Regions from separate parts of the Affinirhizobium gouqiense genome, predicted to be linked through region 3. Evidence: predicted binding sites of a transcription regulator. Region 3 holds the regulator's gene; each other region holds the start of a gene.
What was found. The regulator PhoB, encoded in region 3, activates phosphate uptake and scavenging genes when phosphate is short. The targets are predictions, from matches to a motif close to TGTCATNNANCTGTCAT.

Region 1 (3,275 bases), 840 kb from region 3:
CACGACATTGGTGATCTCCGCCGGCATCTTGGAGGCATCGATCGTGAAGATCGACGGCTGCATGCCGTAGAAGGAATCCGACACCGCATAGAGGATGCCGTCCTTCTCCGCATCGCCGACCAGGCCGGACAGAGCGCCCCAGCCGATGATCTTGCCATCAACATCCTTGGAGACGAGCGTCGGATAGGCTGGCTTGCCTTCGGCATACTGGTAGAGCATCACATGCGACCGCACACCGCCATCCTTGCCGAGATCCAGTTCGTTGGCCGTGGCGAGCAGATTGCGGCTGGGGATCGCGACGGCACCTTCCGGCGAGACGCCGGAGGGCAGCAGCTGCGTCAGCTGAGGCTCGGCGCCGGTGTCCTTGTAGACGCCAACGATCGAGGCGCGCTCGGAGAGCACGAAGAAATACTTCTGACCGCCGAAGGTCGCGGCTTCCAGACCTTCCGGCTCGATGCCCTTTGATTTGGCGCGCTTGTCCGGGAAATGGCCGATGCGGGCAATGGCCTGCTCCAGCGAGGCGCCGGATTCGAAGACGACCTTGCCCGTCTTGTCGAAAATGGTGAAGCCGCGGGTGCCGCCCTTCCAGTCGCCTTCATTGGCGACGACGAAGCGATCATTGTCCAGCCATTTCACGGCATCCGGCTCGCGCGGGCGCTCGTCCACCTTGCCGGTGAAGGTCAAAGCACCGTCCGACTTGCTGTCGACGCCTTCGACAGCCGTCTTGCCGGCGGAGAAGCTGGTCTTCACCGTGCCGGTCTTGCCATCGATGATGACGATATAATTGTTTTCCTGCAGCGTCAGCGCAATCTCGCCGAGGCTGTTGATCGCGACGAATTCCGGCTCCGGATCGTCGCCGGCAACATCTGCCAGACCCGTCAGCGTGACATGCTTGACCGAGGCGCAATCGGCGGCACCGTCCTTCAAAGACAGGATGACGAGGTCGCCAGCCGGCATTTGCGGGATGGCGCCGTCATTCACCTTCTCGTCACGCTCGTTTTCGATGGCGATGGCGGCAAAGCTCTTGTCAGGAGAGACCGAAACGGAGTCCGGTTGGCCGCCGAGATCGCAGCTCGCCTCGATCGTCTTGGTGGCAATATCGACCACGCGCAGCTGACCGGACGGCTTGACATAGCTTTCCGACGTATTGACGGCCGCCAGAACCTTCGAGCCGATCACGGCCACCGATGTCGGCTCGCCGTCCATCATCACGGCGCCGGCTGCTTTCGGCGCCATGGGGTCGGTAATATCGACAAAGCCGATCGCGCCAAGCGGGCTGTCGGAATAGATCAGCATGGTGCCGTCTTCGGAGGCGGTGATGATCTCCGCCGAGCTTGGCGTCAGCTTATCCTTGTCGGCCGGCAGGTTCTGCGACACGGCAAAGGATGCGATGCGGTTGAAGACCGGCTCGGCAGAAGCCGGTGCGGCGACGGAGGCAAAGAGCGCGGCGGTCATCGCCGCGCGGGAAATTCTGTTCTTCATGGGACAGCCCTTTTCGTTCCTGTAGCGAACAGGGCGGTTTTGCGGCAAACGCGTAACAGTAAGATGACACGCTGCCCGCCGCGGTTAGCGGGCCAGGGCTTGGGATCAGGCCTGCCGGCGCTGCCGCTCGCGCCGAGCCTCATGCATCATCAGGGTCAGCGAGGCCCCCAGGATCAGCAGCGCGCCGAACCACAGCGTGCCGGAGGGGGCATAGCCGAAGATCAACCAGCCGGCCGCCACGTTGAAGGGCAGCTTCAGATCGTCGAAGGGCTGCACATAAGCGGCATCGGCGGCGCTATAGGCAAGCGTCAGGAGATATTGCCCGAAGGCGGTCAGCAGGCCGGCGGAGAGCAGCAGCCAGAAGGCAAGGCCGTCCGGAACCGCAAAGCCGGTGCCGAGCGCAAGCCCCGCATTGATCGGCGTCAGCAGCACCAGCAGCCACACGGTGACGGTCTCCGCCGGCTCGTAATGGGTGAGGTTCTTCATGATCAGTGAGGACCCGCCCCACAAAAGGGCGGAGGCCACCGGCAAGAGCGCGGCAAGCGTGAAGCTGTCCGACCAGGGCTGCAGGATGATCATCGCGCCGGCAAAGCCGCAGAGCGTCGCCAGCCAGCGGGAGGGGCCGATGCGCTCTCCGAGAAACAGCCGCGCGCCGATGATGACGAAGAAGGGCGAGGTCATGACCAAGGCGATGGCCTGCCAGATGGGAACGGTTGCCAGTCCGACGACCCAGGCCTGCACGCCAAGCGCCGCCAGCGCGACGCGCAGAATATGGCGCACGGGATAGCGGGTGCGCATTGCGCCCAGCCCGTGCCGCCACAACAAGGGCAGGCTGAAGACGAGGGCAAATCCATATTGCCAGAACGCGGTGGAGGCCGCCGGGAATTGCAGCAACATGGCCAGCCACTGGGTGACGACATTGAGCACGGCGAAGACGATGCCGGCCAGGATCATGTAGGAGGCGCCCAGCACGGCCGGCAGGCGGAACAGGGTCATCAGCGGGCGATTCTTCAACGGCGGCTTCCTGGCGAATGGTGCGGGCGCCGGGACCGGCGGACGCAGGCGGTTCAGGATCACGCACATGACGCGATCGGGTCTGTCGTCTCGCGGGCGGGATGCCGCGGGGAGATATCGCCGGGACATCGCCCTCGATGCGACGAAAAAAGGCCCGGCAGTACTGCCGAGCCCGGTTCGCGGATGCGCCGCTCGAAGCGGGCTGTCGCCATTAGCTGTTGACGGCGTCCTTCAGGCCCTTGCCGGCCGAGAACTTCGGCACGTTGCGTGCCGGGATGTCAACTTCCGCGCCGGTCGAGGGGTTGCGGCCCTTCGAAGCTTCACGACGCGAAACAGAGAAGCTGCCGAAGCCGGCGAGACGAACTTCGCCGCCGCTCTTGAGCTCGCTCTGAACAGCGTCAAATACGGCATCAACTGCAGAAGCTGCGTCGGCCTTGGAGAGACCGGCCTTTTCAGCAACGGCGGACACCAATTCGTTCTTGTTCATGTTTCCACCCCTTTCAATGGTTTCACACACAATGGATCAGTCGGGGGCGACTCTCCGGTTGGCGAGGCCCCTTCGCCTTTTCAAAAGCTCCGCAATGGCCTTAAAAACAAGGGGTATCAGGCGGTTTTCACAAAAAAGGCCGGCGTAGTGCCGGCCTTTTTTCGTATCGAGTGTCATTTTCACACAGGTCACGCCCCTCAATGGGCGAGAGAGGCCCCGTTATCGTCGGCACCATCCACCGTTGCGATGACCGGCGTTTCCACCGTTCCATCCCATTCGATGGGCTCCGGCA
Region 2 (3,275 bases), 1.4 Mb from region 3:
GAACCCGGATCGGCGCTACGCGTTCAAGCCGGGCGATAGATAAATTCGTGCCGCCGCAGAGCGACACCAAGGAGGACTAATGTTGAAGGTGATCCAAGCCACAGGCCTGGCACTCGCCGTGACGGTTGCAGGTCTTGCAACCTCGTCGCCCGCTCGTGCCCAGGACGTCGAACTGCGTATCGGGCCGGATGGCGTGCGCCCGGTCATTCGCGACCCGCGTGATGCCGACCGCCGTCGCGACGACCGCCGCGGTCCGCGCGGTTGCAGCGAACGCGAAGCCCGCGCTGCAGCGCGTGATCTTGGCCTGCGCGATCCTGAAGTGGTCCGGGTCACGCCCGGCCGCATCATCGTGGAAGGCGATACGCGCCGTGGCGTGCGTCGCGTCAGCTTCGCCAACGAGCGCGGCTGCCCGGAAATCTGAGCATCATCAGCGATCCGAGCCGGATCTTCCTGCGCAGCCCAAGCGGTTGGCGGACAAGCCGGCTCCGATCCTGCTCCGATCCTTCAAGGCCGATCGCAGTCGGCACGATGCAGCATTCGAGAAGCCTGGCGCAAGCCGGGCTTTTTTCATGCCTTGAAGTTGACGCGCACCGGTGCAAGAGGTTGCTTCATCATTTGCTTCATCATCTTGTCTCATTCGGAACTGCGTTATGCCTCTCACCTTCTCGCCTGCGGCTGTGTGGCCGATCGTCATGCTGCTGGCCTCCAATATCTTCATGACCTTTGCCTGGTACGGCCATCTCAAGCACAAGGGGACGGCGATCTGGATCGCGATCGTCGTCAGCTGGGCCATTGCGTTTTTCGAATATTGCCTGGCGGTGCCGGCCAACCGGATCGGGTCCGAAGTCTATTCGACCGCGCAGCTCAAGACGATCCAGGAAGTCATCACGCTTCTGGTATTCTCCGCCTTTTCGGTCTTCTGGCTGGGCGAGAACCTGACCTGGAACCATGCGATCGGCTTTGCCCTGATCGCGCTCGGCGCATCCTTCATCTTCCGGGGATGAGAGGCTCTGCGCCAGGGTCTGTTGACATTCAGGGTTTGGACCGTGGTTTGCGAGAAAATAGCCCAGTTTCAGAAGCGAAGCCGGAAAGAAGGGTCAACCCCTTTCAAGGCTTCGCGACGCCGAAACCTGATTGTCAGCAGACCCTAGACCGTCCAAGCCAGGCGCGTTCGGTTGCCGGCGCCTCATCTGTCGTGATCTGATCCGGCTTCAGCGCCATCAGCGCCGAAAAATCGCGCCATTCGGGCTCCGAAAAGCCGGAAAGCCGGTTCTGCAGGTTGAAGGTCCAGGCATCCACCTTGCATCCTTCGTCATGGCAGATGCCGATCAGGTCGAGGCCCATCCGGCTTGCCGACAGCACCAGCTGCCAGGCGAGATAGACGATTTCGGGCTCTGCCGGTCCGCGAATATCGGCCCTCAGCTCCGTCTCAACCACGGCCGGGCCATAGGTCTGCAGGAAGTCGCGCAATTTGTTCGTCGGATCGATGCCGCGCGAAAGCCCGGGGAGCCGGTCCTTGATGGCGATCATCAGGTCGATATCGCCAGCCGAGACGATGATCGAAGGGCCGGCCCCGGCAAAATGCCCGGCCAGATGATCAAGGCCGCGGCTGCCGATCTTCGCCAGTCTATCCTTCATGTCGAACTGCAAGCGCGCCTCCGGATGGGCGGTCGTCATCATCCGGGCGAGATCCTCGCTGAGGATCAGCGGGCCGCCGCCGGCCCGCATGTGAAGCCCCCGTAGCGTCTCGGCGCTCGCCTCCGCGACCGGTCCCTTGCCCGTTGTTTCGCCTTCGAGATCCTCGTCATGCAGGACGACGAAGCCGCCATCGCCGCGCACCCTGAGGTCAAGCTCCATCGAGGCGCCCAGCGAAAAGCCGAGCGCCATCGTCTCGGCGCTGAAGAGCGGCGCGTCCAGGCTCAGCCGCAGCCGATGCCATTTCAGCCGGGTGCGATGACCTTCGTGATAGAGATCAAGGCCTGTGGCTGTGTCTTGCATGGCAATCCGTCCATGGTTGCGGGTCATCGCGTTTGTGCTCCGCAGAGCTGTGCACAGTTCCTATGACAAGGGTTTGACGGAAAGGAAAGCACGACGGCGCGAAGGCATGGCGAATGGCCAAAAAGCGGGCTCTGGACGGGCCGCCGGACGGCTTGCGCAAGCGGCCAGGATGGAACATCGAGCCTGCCCCTCCGTTTGGACTTCGAACCCAAGCAGAGAGGCTTTTTCATGTCGCAGACCACCGTTCCCGATTATCCGACGCCGCCCTTCCCGCAGGACAAGATCCCGATGCCGGGCCTGACGCGGGAGATGAAGCCGGCGCCCGATCATGGAGAGCAGTCCTATCGCGGCTCCGGCCGGCTGGCCGGCAAGCGGGCCGTCATCACCGGAGGCGATAGTGGTATCGGCCGGGCGGTTGCCCTCGCCTATGCCCGCGAGGGCGCCGATGTCCTCATTTCCTATCTCAACGAAGAGGAAGATGCCGCCGAAACCCGCCGGCTGGTGGAAGAGGCGGGCCGCAAGGCCGTGCTCGTGCCGGGCGATCTGCAATCCGCGGATCATTGCCGCAAGGTGATCGAAACGGCCGTATCGGAGCTTGGCGGGATCGACATTCTCGTGAACAATGCCGCCCATCAGGCAACGTTCTCTTCCATCGAGGAGATCCCGGACGAGGAGTGGGAACTCACCTTCAAGGTGAATATCCACGCCATGTTCTACCTGACCAAGGCGGCGGTAAAGCACATGAAGCCGGGCGGCTCGATCATCAACACCGCCTCGATCAATTCCGACAGCCCCAATCCCTCGCTGCTCGCCTATGCCACCACCAAGGGCGCGATCCAGAACTTCACCGCCGGCCTTGCCCAGCTTCTGGCGGAAAAAGGCATCCGGGCCAATGCCGTTGCCCCCGGTCCGATCTGGACGCCGCTCATTCCCTCGACCTTGCCAGAGGATTCGGTCAAGAATTTCGGCAAGCAGGTTCCGATGCAGCGTCCCGGCCAGCCGGCAGAGCTCGCAACGGCCTATGTGATGCTGGCCGATCCGCTGTCGAGCTATGTGTCCGGCGCCACGATCGCGGTGACCGGCGGCAAGCCGATCATCTGAGCTTTCAGCAGTCGCCCGGCGGATGGAGCCCCTCCGTCCGCCGGGCTCCTTCGCCTGGACACGCAATCACATTGCCGGAAGCATCATCCCGCACGCCAAACCCGTGATCGTGTCGCGAGCGCCGCCGCTTGCGTCGAGCGGCCACATCCGGTGGGCAGTCAGGGTGCGGCGTCGCC
Region 3 (3,275 bases):
TGATCGACTCCAAGATTTCCGCGCGCAACGTCCAGGTCTTTTATGGCGAGAAGCAAGCGATCCGCGATGTGAATATCGAAATCCGGCCGCGCTCGGTCACGGCCTTCATCGGTCCGTCGGGTTGCGGCAAGTCGACCTTCCTGCGCTGCATCAACCGGATGAACGACACGATCGACAGCTGCCGGGTGGAAGGCAATATCCTCATCGACGGCGAGAACATCTATGATCCCAAGGTGGATCCGGTGCAGCTGCGGGCGAAGGTCGGCATGGTCTTCCAGAAGCCCAATCCGTTTCCGAAATCCATCTATGAGAACGTGGCCTATGGCCCGCGCATTCATGGCCTTGCGCGCAAGAAGTCAGACCTCGACGAGATCGTCGCATCCTCCCTGCAGAAGGCGGGGCTTTGGAATGAAGTGAAGGATCGCCTGCATGAATCGGGCACCGGTCTGTCCGGCGGCCAGCAGCAGCGTCTGTGCATTGCCCGCGCGGTTGCCGTATCGCCGGAAATCATCCTGATGGACGAGCCTTGCTCGGCTCTCGATCCGATCGCCACGGCCAAGGTGGAGGAGCTGATCCACGAGTTGCGGACGAATTTCACCATCGTGATCGTCACCCATTCCATGCAGCAGGCGGCGCGCGTCTCCCAGCGCACCGCCATGTTCCATCTGGGCCTGCTGGTCGAGGAGAACGACACCGACAAGATGTTCACCAATCCAGACGATCAGCGCACACAGGATTACATCATGGGCCGTTTCGGCTGAGGCCTTTCGCTTCGCCTGAAGCCTGCCGATCAACTCTATTCCCGAGGAAGCATCATGTCCCCCACCCATATCCTCTCGGCCTTTGACGAGGACCTGAAATATCTGAACCGCCGCATATCGGAAATGGGCGGGCTTGCGGAGCAGATGTGCTCCGATGCGGTGCGTGCGCTGGTGAATTCTGACAGCGCCCTGGCTCAGAAGGTGATCTCGGACGATGTGATTCTCGATCATGCCGAGCGCGAGATCCAGGAAAAGTCGATCGTGACGATCGCCCGCCGCCAGCCCATGGCGGGCGATCTGCGCGAGATCGTCGGCATCCTGCGCATTGCTTCGGATCTGGAGCGGGTCGGTGATCTGGGCAAGAACACTGCCAAGCGGGTGATTGCAGTTCAGGGCACGGGCGTGCCGCGCAAGCTGGCGCGGGGGCTGGAGCATCTCTCGGATCTGGCGCTGGTACAGCTGAAGGAAGTGCTGGACGTCTTTTCCAGCCGTTCGGTGGAGAAGGCCGAGGCGATCCGCCAGCGCGACGAGGAAATCGATGCGATGTACACCTCGCTGTTCCGCGAACTCCTGACCTATATGATGGAAGATCCCCGCAACATCACCACCTGCACGCATCTCCTGTTCTGCGCCAAGAACATAGAGCGCATCGGCGACCATGCCACGAACATTGCCGAGACCATTTATTACATCGCCACCGGTGCGGCGCCGGAGGGCGAGCGCCCGAAGGATGACACGTCGAACATGCTGGGTGCCGTTGCCGAATAAGGCTGCGATCGGCTGCCAATGTGAAGGATGTGTAAGACATGCTGCCGAAGATTGCGGTTGTTGAGGATGAGGAAGCGCTGAGCGTGCTCCTGCGTTACAACCTTGAGGCCGAAGGTTATGAGGTGGAGACGATCCTGCGGGGTGATGAAGCGGAAATCCGGCTTCAGGAGCGCCTGCCGGATCTTCTGATCCTGGACTGGATGCTGCCGGGCGTCTCCGGCATCGAGCTGTGCCGCCGGCTCCGGATGCGTCCGGAAACGGAGCGCCTGCCGATCATCATGCTGACGGCGCGCGGCGAAGAGAGCGAGCGGGTGCGAGGCTTGGCGACCGGCGCCGATGATTACGTGGTTAAGCCTTTCTCGACGCCGGAGCTGATGGCGCGGGTGAAGGCCATGCTGCGCCGGGCGCGCCCGGAAGTGCTCTCCTCCGTCCTGCGTTGCGGCGATATCGAGCTTGATCGCGAAACGCATCGTGTGCATCGCAAGAGCCGCGAAGTGCGCCTGGGGCCGACCGAATTCCGGCTTCTGGAATTCCTGATGGCCTCGCCAGGCCGGGTGTTTTCCCGGTCGCAACTGCTGGACGGAGTCTGGGGCCACGATATCTACGTGGACGAACGCACGGTCGATGTGCATGTCGGACGTCTGCGCAAGGCGCTCAACTTCTCCAATATGCAGGATGTCATCCGCACCGTGCGCGGCGCAGGCTATTCCATGGAAGCCTGAGCCGGCTCTCGATCCGGTTGGGATCGCGGCGGTGAAGGGCAGAGAGGATGACAGTGCCCTGCCGATCGGCCAATGGCGTCGTCACGGTCGTCACGGTCGTCACCGGTGTCGGCGCGGTGATCCGTCGCGGCCATTAGCGGCTTTCATGTCGGGATCATGGGCAAACGGCTGTCACAGGCGGGATCTGCAATGACCTGGCCTCTCTGATCGACTTGGCCGGGCCTACCTCACCAAGTCAACCTGGCTAAGCCTGCGTGACTGGGCCTGCATGAGCAAGCCTGCCTGACAAAGCCTGCATGACCGGGCCAACCCCACCAAGCCTGCGTGACTGGTTCTGCATGACCGAGCCCTGCACGACCGAGCCTCATAGGTCCGCTTCTGTCGGATCTCAGCTCGGATGCTCGATATGTGGTTGCTGGACCTGTGATTGCTGAAAATGCGAATGCTCGACTAAGGCATGATCGCGCTTCGTGTAAGCAAAAGATCAGGGATGGAGATTGCGTGCCCGGGATGCTGTCGCATCCAGATACCTGCGCCGTGGTGGGGGCTCGGCCTCTCATCGCGAAGCGGCGGCATTTCCGGAATATCAAATGCGCGCTCATGCTTCCGGCGCGAGCATGCAATGCGCCTTTCATCCCCTCCGCCAGGTCCTGGCAGCCGATCGCACTGCCCGGGGCCGGCCGTCAGGGGTCTTGCGGACCACCGTCCGCAGGACATCAGCATTTGGCCGGACATCGCCCGGAGCCGGATGCCTCGCCTCTCAGACCAGACGTTGCGCTGAGCCTGGGTCATGCGCAAGGACCAGCCATCGCGCAGCAAGCCGAGGCCGGATATCAGGCGCGAGCGACCGAATTGGCAGCCTTGCGCCGCTCCGTCACGGGCTGATAGGCGAGCCGTGCGTGATATTTGCAATAGGGCGAGCTGTCGCCGCATTCCGCGCCGCAGAAATGAAAATCTTCCTTCAGCGGATCGCCCACGGGCCATTTGCATGTGCGTTCGGTAAGTTCGGTCAGCGCAAGACGGC

Region 1: a site for PhoB is predicted at 1,535-1,551, ahead of QTJ18_RS10700 (esterase-like activity of phytase family protein). Genes of this name have one in related genera too.
Region 2: a site for PhoB is predicted at 2,061-2,077, ahead of QTJ18_RS17400 (glycerophosphodiester phosphodiesterase). Genes of this name have one in related genera too.

What each region holds. Positions count from the first base shown of each region.
Region 1 covers NZ_CP129382.1:503,875-507,149, reverse strand. The annotation lists gene QTJ18_RS10700 (esterase-like activity of phytase family protein) at 1-1,482, opposite strand, end outside; gene QTJ18_RS10695 (DMT family transporter) at 1,588-2,478, opposite strand; gene hupB (DNA-binding protein HupB) at 2,708-2,983, opposite strand; gene lon (endopeptidase La) at 3,181-3,275, opposite strand, start outside.
Region 2 covers NZ_CP129382.1:1,883,683-1,886,957, reverse strand. The annotation lists gene QTJ18_RS17410 (hypothetical protein) at 80-421, shown strand; gene QTJ18_RS17405 (DMT family protein) at 651-1,004, shown strand; gene QTJ18_RS17400 (glycerophosphodiester phosphodiesterase) at 1,138-1,998, opposite strand; gene QTJ18_RS17395 (SDR family oxidoreductase) at 2,287-3,099, shown strand; gene QTJ18_RS17390 (hypothetical protein) at 3,258-3,275, opposite strand, start outside.
Region 3 covers NZ_CP129382.1:3,311,234-3,314,508, forward strand. The annotation lists gene pstB (phosphate ABC transporter ATP-binding protein PstB) at 1-761, shown strand, start outside; gene phoU (phosphate signaling complex protein PhoU) at 816-1,529, shown strand; gene phoB (phosphate regulon transcriptional regulator PhoB) at 1,568-2,251, shown strand; gene QTJ18_RS24000 (GcrA family cell cycle regulator) at 3,085-3,275, opposite strand, start outside.